2 regions of the Salinivibrio sp. IB643 genome follow, and region 2 is predicted to be linked to the other one. Evidence: riboswitches for the same ligand, from Rfam matches in the RefSeq annotation. Region 2 holds a riboswitch; the other holds the start of a gene.
The links. A riboswitch is a leader RNA that binds a small molecule or an ion and turns the genes downstream of it on or off. The one in region 2 is predicted to bind thiamine pyrophosphate.
Positions count from the first base shown of each region.

Region 1: it holds a riboswitch for thiamine pyrophosphate, as region 2 does, so the genes downstream of both, thiB (thiamine ABC transporter substrate binding subunit) here and thiD (bifunctional hydroxymethylpyrimidine kinase/phosphomethylpyrimidine kinase) in region 2, are expected to answer to the same signal.

Region 1 is NZ_MUFF01000003.1:113,366-123,639, reverse strand. It holds gene BZG77_RS02240 (MJ1255/VC2487 family glycosyltransferase) at 86-1,213, opposite strand; gene BZG77_RS02235 (phosphatase PAP2 family protein) at 1,210-1,749, opposite strand; gene leuA (2-isopropylmalate synthase) at 2,282-3,844, shown strand; gene leuB (3-isopropylmalate dehydrogenase) at 3,847-4,938, shown strand; gene leuC (3-isopropylmalate dehydratase large subunit) at 4,963-6,384, shown strand; gene leuD (3-isopropylmalate dehydratase small subunit) at 6,394-6,996, shown strand; gene BZG77_RS02210 (DUF547 domain-containing protein) at 7,141-7,932, shown strand; TPP riboswitch at 7,971-8,072, shown strand; gene thiB (thiamine ABC transporter substrate binding subunit) at 8,116-9,111, shown strand; gene thiP (thiamine/thiamine pyrophosphate ABC transporter permease) at 9,117-10,274, shown strand, end outside.
Region 2 is NZ_MUFF01000047.1:461-7,260, reverse strand. It holds partial or broken gene BZG77_RS15135 (methyl-accepting chemotaxis protein) at 1-71, opposite strand, end outside; gene BZG77_RS13725 (ion channel) at 239-1,264, shown strand; gene thiD (bifunctional hydroxymethylpyrimidine kinase/phosphomethylpyrimidine kinase) at 1,287-2,156, opposite strand; TPP riboswitch at 2,219-2,319, opposite strand; gene BZG77_RS13715 (putative bifunctional diguanylate cyclase/phosphodiesterase) at 2,374-4,203, opposite strand; gene BZG77_RS13710 (sensor histidine kinase) at 4,200-6,071, opposite strand; gene BZG77_RS13705 (DUF3081 domain-containing protein) at 6,148-6,411, opposite strand; gene BZG77_RS13700 (HAD-IA family hydrolase) at 6,430-6,800, opposite strand, start outside.

The sequences.
Region 1 (10,274 bases), on a different contig from region 2:
CGAGCGAATACTCTAGTGAAAATGTAAAAACGTGATTCAGCGGCATTGAGGCGTTAATCAGTCACCTTGTGCATAACGGATCCTATTAACGGTTTAACCGCTGTAACCTCAATCGGTTCGGCTCAACGCGTGTTGATAAGCGGTTGAAGTCTAAGATCGACTCTTCGACTGTTTCCGGATAATCAACCTGAGCCCACAAATGGTGAAATAGGCTGCGCGTCTGGCCCAACTCACCTTTGACTAGCCATTCCGCCAGAGCTTTAGCAACATCTGGATATGCAATCGCGCCCACTGCAGGTGTCTGTAGCCATTCTCGGACAGCACGCACATCCAAGCTATTCATAGTGTGCGCCAAGCCAAGCTGGGCGAGTGTCGCGACATTACTTAACTGCTCAAACTGACCAGACAGTGGTTTTAATAACAGTTTTTTCCCCAACGTCAGCGCTTCAGACGGAAGTTCAAAGCCCCCATTCGCTATTACCCCCTGGCACTGATGCAGCGCCGAGTGAAAGCTTTCTTTGCCCAGCGGCATAAGCGTAAGATTTTCTCGCTGCTCGGGCGCGCTTACCTCGGGGTGAAAGCAGACAAAAGGCTGGCTAAAGCGCAACAACAACTCACTCACCGCAGATAAAGATTCAAAGGGGAGATACACCAGTACCGCCTTTTCCGCAACGGGCGACACCGTTGTTGCATTCGGCAGGCTGGTATCAATAATCGGAGGTAAAATCGCTTGGTTAAAGTGATACCAATGCAGGCCAATGGCATAGTCTGTTGGCGCAAAGTGGCGCATAATCAGACAATTAATCCAAGTTTCACCGTGTTTGGGCACCGCATATGAAAACGCGGCTTGATGACTGATGGCTACCGAGGGTATTCCTTGTTGGCGCGCCGCCCACGCACTGATGGGTTCAAAATCAGAAATGACCTTATCGTAGTCTGATACATCAAGCTGGCGTATATCCCGTCGCAGCTGTGCCAAGTAATTGTGTCTCACCGTGGCTAACATATCAATTTTGCCATCGCGGCTCACAAAGCTCATCCCGGTGAAGGTCCGATAGTCACCGAATGGCGTCATATCAAAATAGTGCTCTGCCGGCCGACCAGAAAAAATAAAATCAACCTCGACATCGTACTCTGCCAAAGCACGCGCCATCGCTCGGGCTCGCGATATATGGCCGTTACCGGTTCCTTGAACACCGTATAAAAGCTTCATGAAAGACCTGCCATTCCGTAAAGATCCGCGGTGATGCTGTGCGCCCAGTTGGCACACATTACCCCTAACCCTGCGCCCACAATAATGTCGGTCACAAAATGCACCCCCAGTAACACCCGAGAAATGCCAATCAAGCTCGCCCAAATAAAGACAAGCAGCATGAGTGATGGGAAAAAGGTGCTTAGCAAAGAAGCCATTAAAAAGGCACCTGCAGTGTGGCCTGATGGCATACTGTATAGGTCAGACGGCGTGATAAAGGCGGGTGGCTGCGAAGGACGTGTGCGCCGGAAACTACGTTTTAATACCCAGTAAATTGGCAGCTCAATGGCAAATGCAGTGAACCCCGTGAGTAAAAACCAGAGCCCCACGGCTTCTTGCAGCCACCAAGCAGCTAATCCCACCATGATATAAAGAGGTCCATCGCCCGAGCGGGAAACGGCACGGGCCACTTTGGCGGTGTCAGCGCTAAAGCGATGCGATAGGCAAAGTGTCGATACCGAGTGGTCAAAGCGTTGAATCGCAGCAAAGCGTCTCATGGTACCTCCCAATACAGCGAGCTGATGATTAAACATTAGCCAGCGGGTGTGACAGGTCGGTGACGTTATTGGGACATCTCAATGAATTTACTCTGCCCCGTCGCCGCTAAAGATCAGCTGTATTGGCGTAATTAAAATAATGCAGGGTGGACAAAGCCGCCCCAGATCACAGCACAAAAGTCTAACTTTTAGCGCAAAAAGTAGTTTAATCAACCGGTTTTTCGCCTTTGTATTGCGCAGAAAAAGGGTTTTGTTTTTTTCAGATTGACGCTTTCCCCATCGCTCTGTTATTTCTAGTAACAGAGCATTTACTGACGGACATCAGCATGACACTGTTTCACCTACGCCTCATTCTCCTCCTTATCGTGACCCAGTCGCGCGGGTAGGTTTTGGGCAGAAAACAACAGTGAATGCCAAATCTCAAAAACCCGCGCCAGACGCGGGTTTTTTTGTATCTAATGTCGCCAAAATAAAACATATCGCCAATTAAAGAGCCATGACGGCGGCCAGCAAACACAACAGGGAGTTACTCATGAGCGAGAACAGCCAAGTCATTCTGTTTGACACCACATTACGTGACGGCGAGCAGGCGTTGTCGGCAAGCTTAACGGTCAAAGAGAAACTGCAAATCGCGCAAGCTTTGGATCGTTTGAAAATAGACATCATTGAAGCTGGCTTTCCTGTGTCCTCTCCGGGCGACTTTGAGTCCGTACGTACCATTGCTAAGCATATGCAGCATGCCCGTGTCTGTGCTTTGTCTCGCGCTGTTCCTAAAGACATTGATGTGGCAGCGGAATCGCTCAAAGCCGCCGACGCTTTTCGTATCCACACCTTTTTGTCCACCTCTACCATTCATGTCAAAGACAAGCTTCGCCGCAGCTACGATGACGTAGTAGAAATGGGCGTGCGTGCGGTCAAACATGCGCGCCAGTATACGGATGATGTGGAGTTTTCCTGCGAAGATGCCGGACGCACCCCGATTGATAATTTATGCCGCATGGTCGAAGCGGCGATTGATGCTGGCGCCACCACGGTCAATATCCCAGATACAGTCGGCTATACGGTCCCCAGTGAGTTTGGCGATATCATTGCCAACCTGTTCAACCGCGTACCCAATATCGACAGAGCGGTGATTTCTGTTCATTGCCATGATGACTTGGGGATGTCGGTCGCCAACTCTATTGCCGCTGTACAGGCCGGCGCCCGCCAAGTAGAAGGCACAATTAATGGCATCGGCGAGCGCGCCGGTAACTGTGCGCTAGAAGAAATTGCAATGATCTTAAAAACCCGCGCTGACTTGTTAGGTGTGGAGACAGGGTTAAACCATACTGAAATCGCCCGCACCAGTAAGCTGGTTAGCCAACTTTGCAACATGCCAATCCAGCCCAACAAAGCCGTGGTCGGTACCAATGCCTTTAGCCACTCTTCTGGCATTCACCAAGATGGCATGCTGAAAAACAAAAATACCTACGAAATCATGACGCCAGAGTCGATTGGATTGGGTAAAAAATCATTGAATCTCACCAGTCGCTCCGGCCGCGCGGCGGTGAAAAGCCATATGGATAACCTTGGCTACAACGAGCAAGACTATGATTTGGAGACCTTGTATCAATCATTCTTGCAATTAGCAGATCGTAAAGGCCAGGTGTTCGATTACGACTTAGAAGCTTTAATGTTCTTCAACAACCTCAAAGAAGAGGACGATTTTTATAAGCTCAATTATTTAGGCGTGCAATCGGGCAGCTTAATGGCGACCACCAGCATCAAGTTGCAATGTGGCGATGAAGAAAAACGCGAAGCGGCGATTGGAAACGGTCCCGTCGACGCCTTGTACCAGTGCATATACCGGATCACCGGCTATGACATTGAGCTGGATAAATTCGATCTGACTGCCAAAGGAGAAGGGGAAGATGGCCTCGGCCAAGCCGACATCATTGCCAACTACAAAGGCCGTAAATATCACGGTACCGGGGTATCAACCGATATTATCGAGGCCTCCGGCGAAGCTTTATTAAACGTGATCAATGCTATTTATCGCGCCAACAAAATTGCGCAGATTAAGGAACAATCCCATTTAAAACAGGAGACAGTATAACCATGGCTAGCGCACACCAAATTGCAATTTTACCCGGCGACGGTATCGGCCCCGAAGTGATGGTGCAAGCCGAAAAAGTGCTTGATGCGGTTAGCGAACGCTTCGCTGTCACCTTTGAGCGTCAGCACTATCCGGTTGGCGGCGCCGCGATTGACGCCCATGGCTCGCCGCTGCCCGCACACACCTTGGCTGGCTGTGAAAAAGCCGATGCGATTTTATTCGGCTCAGTCGGCGGCCCTAAATGGGAGCATTTACCCGCGACCGAACAACCGGAGCGCGGTGCCTTACTGCCGCTACGCAAGCACTTTGGTCTGTTTTGTAATTTGCGTCCGGCACAAATCCATACTGGTCTCGAAAGCTTTTGTCCGCTGCGCGCCGATATTGCCGACCAAGGTTTTAATATCGTGGTGGTACGAGAGCTGACCGGCGGGATTTATTTTGGTGAGCCCAAAGGGCGGGAAGGCGAAGGCCGCGAGGAAAAGGCGTTTGATACGGAAGTCTATCATCGCTATGAAATTGAGCGCATCGCACACATCGCCTTTCAATCCGCCCAGCTTCGCCACAAACAAGTGTGCTCAATCGACAAAGCCAATGTGCTGCAAAGCTCGATGCTGTGGCGCGAGGTGGTAGAAGCGGTGGCAAAAGATTATCCGGATGTCAGCTTAAGCCATATGTATATCGACAACGCTACCATGCAGCTGATTAAAGACCCGTCACAATTTGATGTGATGCTGTGTTCAAATATTTTCGGCGACATCATCTCCGATGAGTGCGCGATGATCACCGGCTCTATGGGTATGCTGCCCTCAGCCAGTTTGAACGCGAGTAAATTTGGCTTGTATGAGCCAGCCGGTGGCTCCGCGCCCGATATCGCTGGGCAAAACATCGCTAACCCAGTGGCGCAAATTTTATCGGCGGCACTTATGCTGCGTTACTCGTTGGGCGAAGAAAACGCGGCCTGTGCAATTGAACACGCAGTGAGCCAAGCGCTGGCAGCCGGTGAACTGACGGCCGATCTGGCCGGTAACCATCCAGCACTGAGCACCGAGCAGATGGGCGATCGTATCGCCGCCTATATCCGCCAAGGCGCATAATCATTACCCGTAAGGATACGAGCTATGTCGAATGCAAACACCCAGCAAGGCGCCAAGACCTTGTACGAAAAAATTCACCAGTCTCACGTGGTCACTGAGCAACCAGGCGAAGCGCCGCTGCTGTATATCGACCGTCACTTGGTGCATGAGGTGACCTCGCCACAAGCGTTTGACGGCTTGAGAGAGAAAGGCCGTCCGGTGCGCCAAGTGAGCAAAACCTTCGCCACCATGGATCACAATGTTTCCACCGAAACCAAAGATATTAACGCGTCAGGGGAAATGGCGCGCATCCAAATGGAAACCTTGGCTAAAAACTGCGAAGAATTTGGCGTCACCCTGTACGACTTGAATCATCCCTACCAAGGCATTGTCCATGTGATGGGGCCCGAGTTAGGGATTACTTTGCCTGGCAATACCATCGTCTGTGGTGATTCTCATACGGCAACTCACGGTGCTTTTGGTGCACTGGCCTTTGGTATTGGTACCTCCGAAGTCGAACACGTACTGGCCACCCAAACGCTCAAGCAATCCCGCGCCCGCACGATGAAAATTGAAGTCACGGGCAAAACCGCCCCCGGGATCACCGCCAAAGACATTGTCCTAGCGATTATCGGCCAAGTCGGTCATGCCGGCGGCACCGGACACGTGGTGGAATTTTGCGGTGACGCCATTACCGACTTGTCCATGGAAGGGCGAATGACGGTCTGCAACATGGCGATCGAATTGGGCGCAAAAGCGGGCCTGATCGCCCCCGATGAGACCACATTTGCCTATTTAAAAGACAAGAAATTTGCTCCTAAAGGTGAACAATGGCAGCAAGCGGTCGCTTACTGGCAAACTTTGCACTCGGACGCCGATGCACAGTTTGATCGCGTGGTCACCCTCGATGGCAGTCAAATCCATCATCAAGTCACTTGGGGCACTAACCCCGGCCAAGTGGTCAGTGTGCACGATAGCGTGCCTGCCCCTGAGACAATGACCGATCCGATAGAGCGCCACTCAGCAGAGCGCGCGCTAAAATACATGGGGCTAACCGCAGGCCAAGCCATAACAGATATCCAAATTGATAAAGTCTTTATTGGCTCATGCACCAACTCTCGAATTGAGGACATGCGCGCAGCCGCGGCGGTCGCCAAAGGTCGGCACGTCGCAGATAGCGTCCATGCCATGGTGGTGCCAGGCTCAGAGCAAGTGCGTGCCCAAGCAGAGCAAGAAGGGCTGGATGTGATTTTCCGCGAGGCGGGCTTTGAGTGGCGCTTACCCGGCTGCTCAATGTGCTTGGCGATGAACAACGATCGCTTAGGCCCCAAAGAGCGCTGTGCATCGACCAGCAACCGTAACTTTGAAGGCCGCCAAGGCCGTGAAGGCCGCACCCACTTGGTCAGCCCAGCCATGGCCGCTGCCGCCGCCATTGCCGGTCACTTTGTTGACGTTAACCAATTATAAGGAGGCCTCATGTCAGGCATACACACTCATACCGGCATTGTTGCCCCATTGGATGCGGCAAACGTCGACACCGATGCGATCATCCCCAAACAGWTTTTGCAAAAAGTCACCCGCACCGGATTCGGCCAGCACCTGTTTCACGATTGGCGCTTTTTAGACGATGCGGGCAAACAGCCGAACCCCGAGTTTGTGCTCAATCAAGCGCGCTACCAAGGGGCGAGCGTGTTACTCACCCGCGAAAACTTTGGCTGTGGCTCGTCACGCGAACATGCTCCTTGGGCGCTGGATGATTACGGTTTTAAAGTGATTATCGCCCCCAGTTTTGCCGATATTTTCTATGGCAACTGCATTAATAACCAAATGGTGCCGGTGACCCTTGAAGAAGGCCAAATCGATGCTTTATTTACGTATGTGGCCGAAAATGAAGGTGCGACGGTAACGCTAGATTTGCCCGCCCAAACCATCCGTGCCGGTGAACACTGCTTTAGCTTCCAGATGAATGATTTTCGCCATCATTGCTTACTCGAAGGTTTGGATAGTATCGGGCTGACGTTACAGCACGAAGCGGAAATTTCGCGCTTTGAGCAGCAAATACCTGATTTTTTGGTGTAATACCATCCACTCATCTCTCGCCAATAAGTGCTGATTATTCCGCATTTATTGGCGTTCCTTCCCATTTTTCTATCCTCAATGAAACCAACCGCTGACTCGCTTGGTCTAGTCTCAAAGAAGGTTTGATCGCATTAAGGACTGACAATGCAAAAACATTTGATACTTCTGTTCGGGCTAGTGTTTCCGCTCATCAGCCAAGCCGCGCCCAAAGCGGACTACTGGGCAATGTGGGATGCACATAATCCTGACAGCCAAGCCACCCTCACGCATCACAGTTGGCAAGTATTACTCGATAAGTATTTACAGCCTCAGGGGCAGCACACCTTATTTAACTACGCAGCCGTCACCGAGGCCGATAAAGCGACCCTCGATCATTACATTGGCATGCTTACCAAGCGCGATCCGCGCACCCTGAGCAAAGACGAACAATATGCTTACTGGGTCAACCTTTACAATGCGGTCACGGTGACGCTGATTTTGGACGCCTATCCAGTCGGTTCGATCACCAAGCTAGGTGGACTCTTTAGCTTTGGTCCGTGGGATGATGACGTAGTGACGGTGGCGGGCGAAGCCCTCACGCTCAATGATATCGAACACCGTATTTTGCGTCCGCTATGGCAAGATCCGCGTACCCACTATGCGGTCAATTGTGCCAGCCTTGGCTGCCCTAACCTGCAACCGCAAGCCTTTCAAGCCGACACCTTGGATGCGCAATTAGAACAAGCCGCCAACACCTTTATTAATAGTGATAAAGGCGTGAGTCAGCAGGGTAATCAGTGGCAGCTTTCTTCTATCTATGAGTGGTTTGAGACTGACTTTGGCGGCAGTGAACAAGGGGTGATCACCCATATCAATCAATATAGAGACATCAAGCTTCCCAAGGATGCACGCTTGGATTATGACTACGACTGGACGCTTAACCAACTCGCGGACTAAAAGGCTTGGTGAACACTAAGCCAATCAGTACAATAGCACCGTACTCATTGGGGAGCCTCATGGCTGAGATTGCGCGCGGCGCTAAACCCATCGAACCTGATCCAGCTAACACTGGCGTAGGGATTGAGACTTGATGTAGCCATCAACTTGCCTCAACACCCACGCCCAACTTAGGAGCGTGCTGTGAAAGTTATTACCTCTGTTCTCACCCTGGTTTCTTTATCGCTGTTATCACTCAGCGCACGTGCCGCCGACCCTCTAACGGTCTATACCTATGATTCTTTTATCGCCGATTGGGGCGCAGGGCCAAAAATCAAAGCCGAATTTGAAAAACGCTGTGACTGCCAATTAGAGTTTGTGTCTCTTAGTGACGGTGCTGCTCTGCTTAATCGCTTACGTATCGAAGGCAATACTACCAAGGCTGACATTGTACTCGGTATGGATACTAACTTGATGAAAGAAGCTGAGCGTAGCGGCATTGTCGCCGAGCACGCGGTGAATACGGAGCGCCTGCAGGTACCCGGCGGTTGGAATAATCCCTACTTTATCCCCTACGATTACGGCTACTTTGCCTTTGTGTATGACACCACGCGTTTGCTCGACCCACCCAAAAGCTTGAAGGCTTTGATTGAGGAGCGTGACGATATCAGTGTGATTTACCAAGATCCACGCGTGTCAACCGTTGGCCAAGGCTTGATGCTGTGGATCCAAAAAGTATACGGCGATCAAAGCCAGCAGGCATGGCGCGATCTTGCCGACAACACTATTACCGTGACCAAAGGCTGGACCGAAGCGTACAACATGTTCCTCAACAAAGAGGCAGATATGGTGCTTTCATACACCTCTTCGCCCGCCTATCACCTGGTCGCTGACGATGATGACCGCTTTGCCGCCGCCATGTTTGAAGAAGGCCACTATATGCAAATTGAAGTGGCGGCGAAGTCTGCTTATACCGACCAACCAGAACGCGCCGATGCGTTTCTACAATTTATGCTCAGTGACGCAGCACAGTCTGTGATCCCAACCACGCAGTGGATGTACCCGGTCACCGATGTTAGCTTGCCTGACGCCTTCTATACGCTGAGCAAACCAGAAGAGAGCCTGTTTTACCAGCCCGATGACGTGATGGGTAACCGTCAGCAATGGGTGCGCGATTGGCAAACCGCTTTGGTTGAATAACGTCGATGCTTAACCCTTCTCGAACCTGGCCGGGCAGTCTCGCGGCCAGCTTGGTCGTATTATTAATTGGCAGCGCACTCTGGGCGCTGTTCTTACACAGTCAAGACTTGAAGCTGGCCGCCCTGTGGCAAGATGCCTATCTGCGCCATGTCACGCTGTTTAGCTTTAAGCAGGCTACCTTATCTGTGGTGCTCAGCGTTGGGCTCGCCATTCCTGTGGCCCATGCGCTGGCTCGGCGACAATTTCCAGGGAAAGCTTGGCTACTCAAACTGTTTGCCATGACCCTGGTGCTGCCGGTATTGGTGGGCGTGTTTGGATTGGTTGCCATCTACGGCCGTAGCGGTTGGATTGCACAAGCCTTCGCGTACTTTGATGCGGCGCTGCCATTTTCTCTCTATGGCTTAAGCGGCATTTTGCTTGCGCATGTTTTCTTTAACCTGCCTTTTTCGGCCCAATTGATGGTGCAGGCCTTGGAAGGGATCCCGGCGGATCAAAGGCGCCTGGCAACCCAGCTTGGTCTAAGAGGCTGGCAACGTTTTCGCCACCTTGAATGGCCTTATCTGCGGCAAAGTCTACCCCATGTCGTCGGACTGGTATTCATGCTGTGTTTCACCAGCTTCGCCACCGTGATGGCATTAGGCGGTGGCCCCAAAGCGACCACCATTGAATTGGCTATCTATCAAGCCATTCATTTTGATTTTGACTTACAAACCGGTGCCGCTCTGGCGCTGTGGCAAATGCTCTTGTGCGGCACCTTTGCTTTTATTGTGCAAACACTGACTCGGCCGATTGCCAACACCCCCAGCGAAGTGCAACCGCTTCCATCGGCACTCGATAGTCGCACGGCGAAGTGTTGGGACAGTCTCTGGATTGCGCTGACTTTATTGTTGGTTCTACCACCTCTCGGGGTTGTGATCGCGCGTGGCCTTAACCCTAGCGCGTTAATTGTGCTGAGCGACACGGCATTATGGCAAGCCACCATGCATTCACTGCTTATCGCTACCGGCGCAACCGTCTTGGCCTTCGTGTTGGCCACCTCTGTCATCTTAGCCAGTCGTCATTGGCGCTTGAACGGGCGAAAGAAACAAGCGAATGGCATTGAAACGTTAGGGGCGATGATTTTGGTGGTACCCAGTATTGTCCTCAGTACCGGGCTTTTTTTA
Region 2 (6,800 bases):
TGCTCAATTTTTTGCTGCAGAGCAACCTGCTTTTGCTGCTCTTGTTCAAGTTGACGGCGAGATATAAACACGCAAAGCCCTCCATTGATTCGCTTTCTCCATTGTACGCTTTGTAAAACAATATATGCATGCAATAGATTAAACTGTGATCGCATTGACGCCAAGCGCCTGATTTACACTGTAAACCTGACGCAAATCACTTCATACTGCGATCACTGAAGTGAATGAGCGAAAATTTATGACCTTTTGGTTGCTTTTTAAACGTTGGATTATCAGCCGCTTCGCCCATTTGAACGGGCGTATGCTCGGCTTGGTGGTACTCGCCTATGGCGTGATTGGCTGGCTACTTTTATATGGGGCGGGCGAGACCGCGATGACCCAGTCGCTGAGCCGCTATGTGTATTACTTGATTGTGACGGCCTCGACCGTTGGCTACGGCGATTATTCCCCCGTTACTGAGTGGGGGCAATGGATCACGTCTTTTTGGATTATTCCCGGCGGCTTAGGGTTGTTTGCGGTGGTGATTGGGCATATCACAGGATCACTGGTGGATTATTGGCGACGCGGGTTACAAGGAAAACGGAGTATTAGTGTGAAAAATCATCTTCTTATCTTAGGCTGGAACGGACAACGTACGATACAGCTTATTCGTTTATTGCAAAGCGGAGTGCACGGTGAGCGCCCGATTGTGCTTTGTGCGCGCGCAGAAATCGAAAACCCACTGCCTGGKGAGGTGGAATTTGTGCGCGTGGCAAGTTTTACCGATYCTGAAGGCATTGCCCGCGCCAAGGTCGAGCATGCCTCGAGTATTATTATTGATAACCCAGAAGATGATATTACTTTGTCAGCGGCTCTGTTCTGCGCACATAAAAATCCGTCAGCGCATTTATTGGCGTATTTTCAAGATGATGCGATAAGCCAAATCCTCAAACAGCACTACCCGCATGCGGAATGTGTGCCGTCGGTGTCGGTCGAAATGCTAGCAAAAGCGGCGGTGGATCCCGGTTCAAGTCAGTTGCATCATGAGCTTTTGAGCACGTCACAAGGGATGACGCAATACTGTGCCCGTTATCCGAGCAACGCAACAGAAATCGATACCGGCGATCTCTTTGGTCAGCTCAAGCAAGAATATGACGCCACCTTAATTGGGATCGACCAAGGCCAAGGTATTGTTTTAAACCCGCCAGTGGGGACAAAAGTATTGCCGGGCGACCGTCTTTTTTATATCGCCGCCCAGCGCTTGCCGCATTGGTCCGCTGCGTAAGCACGCTATTTAATCAAATGCATTATTTAACGAGAGCGTACGATTCAACCATCGCATGCTTGGATAAATAAACACTCTCATCAGCGGGGTAGGCGAAAAAATGATGTACCGGCCCTGCCCCTCTTCCAACGGTTAACTGTTGGCTATGCGCTAAGGCGTCAGTGAGATAACGCTTAGCCGCTCGCCCGGCGTCAATGGGTGTCAGTCCCTGCGTATAAAACGAGGCAATCGCCGCCGACAGTGAACAGCCTGTGCCATGGGTGTTAGGCGTTTCAATGCGGCGCGCACTCAGGGTTTGGCACGTATCTCGGCTAATCCACACATCCAGACTCTCTGGCGCATGATGCAAGTGCCCACCTTTTAGCATCACATACGGACATCCGATCTTGCGCAGTGCCGGCACTAAGGCGTACATCTCCTCGGTGGTTGTCGGAACAGGACACCCGGTTAAACGCGCGGCTTCTGGCAAGTTGGGGGTTAAAATGGTCGCGCGCGGGATCAATGTATTGATCAGTGCATCCATGGCGTCATCATCTAATAACGGATCGCCGCTGGTGGCGATCATGACCGGATCGAGCACGACCGGTAAATGCGGGGAACGCGCGAGCACAGCGGCTACTTCGCGAATAATCGCTTGGTTGGCGAGCATGCCGATTTTCACGGCACGTACCGGCATGTCGTATAACACAGCATTCAGTTGCGCGCGAACAAACGCTGGGTCGACCGGCAAGACGGCCTCAACGCCACAGGTATTTTGTGCAGTTAAGGCGGTGATCGCCGAGCAGGCATAGCCGCCCGTGGCTGAAATCGCTTTAATATCGGCTTGAATACCAGCTCCCCCACCGCTGTCTGAGCCGGCGATGGTGAGAATAACAGGTGGTGATTGGTTCATATTGGCCCCTTAATCATGAGGGGCGGAAGGAGACAAAACCACGCACGATGGCGCGACCTTGTGTGCTGAGCACGTCAGTTCCCTCCGCCAGTGCTAACTGGATCAGGTTCTACGGGTCCTGCTTTCGCAGTCTCAGCAATTGCTTGCTCCCCGACTAACACGGTCAGAATATAAACCTTAGTGATAAAGCGCAAGGTTGAGGGCGCTAATTGCGCGTTTAGGCTATCTCATTATTATTGCTGGTTGCATTGCTATTAATGGTTGCATTGCTATTGATCGTCGCATTGCTATTGATCGTCGCGTTGTTATTAATGGTCGCGTTGCCTTGGTTGGCGGTTTTAAGCAGTTGTTCAAATCCCTCTTGGATTAGGGGCCGTGAGTATAAAAAGCCCTGCACTTGGTCGCAGCCAATGGTTTGTAGCACATACTGCTGGTCCTCTTTTTCYACYCCCTCGGCGACCACACCATGACCAAAGCCATGGGCCAAATCAATCACGCTACCCACCAAGTGCTTATCACTGGCGTTGGTAGCCAAGTCTTGGATAAAGCTGCGATCAAGTTTGACCCAATCGACCGGTAACTGTTTAAGGTAACTGAGTGAGCTATAGCCGGTGCCAAAGTCATCGAGGGCGATATGCATGCCTGCATCTCGCAATTGTTGTAGCTCTTTCAGTGCCACCGACATGTGCTGGATCAGTGCTGATTCTGTCACCTCTAATTGAATCAGATGCAAAGGGACATCAACTGCCTGGCACCGAGCTAAGACGCTGTCAGCAAAGCCGGGGCGAAACTGCTGGGCAGAAACATTGACTGACAGGTGAAAGCTATCGTTGATCAGTTTATTTTTTCGCCAACATTCAACCGCGGCTAAGGCCATCACCAGTACGTGGTCGCCCAGTTGGATCATGTCTGCGCTGCGTTCGGCGATGGGGATAAATTCCGCCGGACTGATGGCCCCAAGGGTCGGATGCTGCCAACGCAACAGCGCTTCCGCGCCTATCATCAAACCGCCGTCTAATCGCCATTTGGGTTGATACACCAGTGATAATTGTCCGCTTTGCAGTGCTGGCCCTAATTCGGTGCGAATCAAATGCGCGCGCTGAGCTTGGCTGTCAAGCTCGGGCTGATATTCGCCGATAAGTTGGTCATCCGTCGGAATCGCTAAAATGGCTTGACGAAATAGTTGCGCCACATCTTGTGTCTCAAGCTCTGTGCGGCTGATACCAATGTGGCAACGTAAAAACATTAAACGCCCATCGAGCGTGTGGTGTCCGCTGATCAACCGATTGATGCGCGCGGCTTTTTCTACGGCATGGTTATCGTGTTCTTCAATCAGCATCACCAGTCGTGTGCTATCCCAAACGCCAATGCGATGTGGGCGCGCCACTGTACTATTGGCTAGCAGATTGGCCACTTGTTTGTATAGTGCCTCTGTCATTAAATGGCCTTGGTGTTTGGTCACCGCTTCCATGCCATCTAAGGCAATCATCATCACAGTCACCGGCCCTTTGCTCAGCTGGCGCTCAGCGGCATCTAATAATGCGCGACGATTTGGTAGCCCGGTTAACGGATGGGTCAAAGAAAGCGCGCGTAAAGCCGCCGTTTGTTTGTTAACCAGCATTTGCAGCCGTGCCGCTTGATCGCGCTCTTTACGGGTTTTCAATTGCAGATGCAAAAGGTTTTGAATCCGTTGCAACACCTCATCGTGATCAAAGGGTTTGCTGATGTAATCAATCGCGCCACGGCATAACGCTTGGTTACGCAAATTCAGGTCATTATCTGCGGTGAGTACCATCACGGGCGGGCAATGCTCATCTAAAGCGTCATTAAGATCATCCAGCACCAGTAAGCCAGAGCGCTGCGGCATCCGCATATCGAGTAAAATCAGGTCGGGGACGGGGGAGAGAGCATCGGTAACAAGGCGAGGATCGGTGAGTCCATTCAGCTGTTGATAACCGGCTTGCTTGAGCATGGTAGACAGTAAGTGAATGTTTTCCGGTCGATCATCAATGATCAGTATATGTGCTTGTGACGGATCCTTTGTCATAGCCTCTCCTCTAATAATAATTGTATGGCCTCAGCCAAGTCCGCTGACGAGAGCGGCAYCGATAAACGTCGTAATGTCGGTTTGTTATGTGGTTCGTCGCATGGGTTGTCAGTCAGAACAATGAGTGGTTTGTCGCCAAATWGTGCTTGTATTTGTTCGGGCGTTGCCGCAACGCTATCAGCCGCCATYATGACTAACGATGGCGGAGACGCGAGCGCAACAGCCTCAGCCAGTGACAGCCCATGCGCATGATAGAGTGTCAACATTGGCCAATCTTCAAAGCAATCGGTCATCAGGCGCTGYCGGGCATTGTTATTATCAATATAGAGCACGCGATGCGGCTGGCTCACGCGGAGACACGTACAACCTTGATCGTCAGGTCGCGTCGACGCTCGGTAAGGGAAAGTCACTGCAAAACAACTGCCCTTGCCTGGCTGGCTTTTTACTGACATTTCGCCTTGCATTTGCAAAACCAATTGATGGCTCACCGCTAACCCCACACCTGCCCCTTCAATCTGTGATTGTTCGGCGGCCAAGCGGTTAAAAGGCTCAAAAAGATGGTTTAACCGATTTTCAGCGATGCCGATCCCGGTATCTGATACAGAGATCGTCAAGGTTGACGATGGATGACTGGCTTCAACCCATACTCGCCCCTGAGGATGGTTATATTTAATCGCGTTGCTGAGTAAATTGATCAACACTTGTTTGAAACGGGTTGGATCCACATATAGGTCGCCACTCAGATCCGCGGGTAGGCAATCATCTAACTCAACGTGCTGCTGCTGTGCGAGCGGGAGTAGTGTTCGAACGGCATCACTGACAAGGGCGCGAACCGGATACCAAGTGACATTGACCACCGTTTTTCCTGCCTCAAGTTTAGCAAGATCCAGCACATCATTAATTAAGGTGAGTAAGTGGCGACCACTTTGGTGAATTTGATCGACATATTGCCGTTGCGTCTCCGTCAAGCGAGGAGAAGAGGATCGTTGTAGTAGTTGCGCATAACCGAGCACACTGTTTAAAGGCGTGCGCAGCTCATGACTCATGGCAGAGAGAAAATCACTTTTGGCTTGATTGGCGCGTTCTGCCTCGTGCTTCGCTTGCAGCAATGGTGTGGCATCATAGCCAACAGTCACAATGGCGTAAGGCTCTCCCTCTACGTGGCGAATAAGCGTTTTAGCGAGCTTAAAAGTCCGACCATCTCTTAATGTCACATCGACATGAACGGGTTCACCATCGAGCGTCAGTTGGTGATCAAGCGCATTGAGGGTTTCGCGCATTCCCTCAGGCAAGGCACCATGAATTGCCTCAGCAAGCTGTTCAACATGCTCGACATTTAATGCTTGTAGGCAGGCGTAATTTGCAAGCGAATATTGTCCGCCTAGCTCTCGGACAAAAACAGGATTGGCGATCGCATTAATAATGGTTTTGAGTTGATTGCGTTCGTGTTTAATACGCGTCTGAGCCTGAGTCAGCGCGCGCATATCAGACATAATGCCAATAAACTCTCGCCGGTCTTCAACCCACACTTCACTGACCGCAAGATGAATGGGGACCACATGCCCCGCTTGATGCCGTGCCTCAACCCGCCGGCCGGTACCGATAATGTTTGCCTGGCCTGTTGTTATATATTGCCGTAAATAATGGTCATGCTTCCCTTGGTGCTCCGGCGGCATTAAACAATCAACATTCTTTCCGATTAGCTGTTGCGGGTGATAACCCAATAATCGGTGGGTGAACGGGTTCGCATCTAAAATAATGCCGCGTTCATCAATCACCAAGATCGCGGCTGCCGCGCTGTCGACTAACGCTTGATAATGGGCTTGGGTCCCGCGTGTTCGGTTTGTGGTGATTGGTTCGCTGTCCATGCTCCCTGCCTTTGACCTATAAAAAACGCCCCATTGTGGGGCGTGTGACGGTCCGGCATGCATTGCCTATCCGTCGCTATCTTTTATAGTTTTTGACTAGCGCATCGACCTTTTTCAGGAACTGCTCTTTAAGGTTCTCATGCTCGTAGTCGAGATGATACGTATTGTGAAACCCCACACGTAACTGTACCCCATTTCCTGCTAAATAAATGGTATAGCCGTCATAATCTGAGAAAGCGTCAATGCCATCCAAGCGGTGTCCATCTTCTATTTTCTCACCAAACTCCGTGACTATCTCAAACGCGCGAAGCAGATGGGTCGGATCGAGTTCGTTTTTCACGCTTCCCTCCTGGCTATATTATCGAAATTGTGCGCCCCCTTTAGGTCGCATCGCACGACCACGCAGTGAGCCCGCTAATACCGGTGGGGCGGTGACACCCTGTCCCGGTACACCCAAACGATTGGGCCTTGCAATGATATCGGGCAAACTGGCCAATGTATCAAGGGTAGTGTCCGGACAGGCCTTTTGGATCCCTGTACCGTAATTATAGCCATAGTTAACACAAATCACTGGCGAGCCAGCAGCGCGAGCCGCATGCACATCGCTGACCGAATCCCCCACCACCAGCAGTTCCAAGGGTGAAACGCCAAGTATGGCGGCCGCTTCGTAAATACCGTCCGGATCCGGCTTGCCAACAGACATTGCATCGGCACCCAATATCCGGGTGA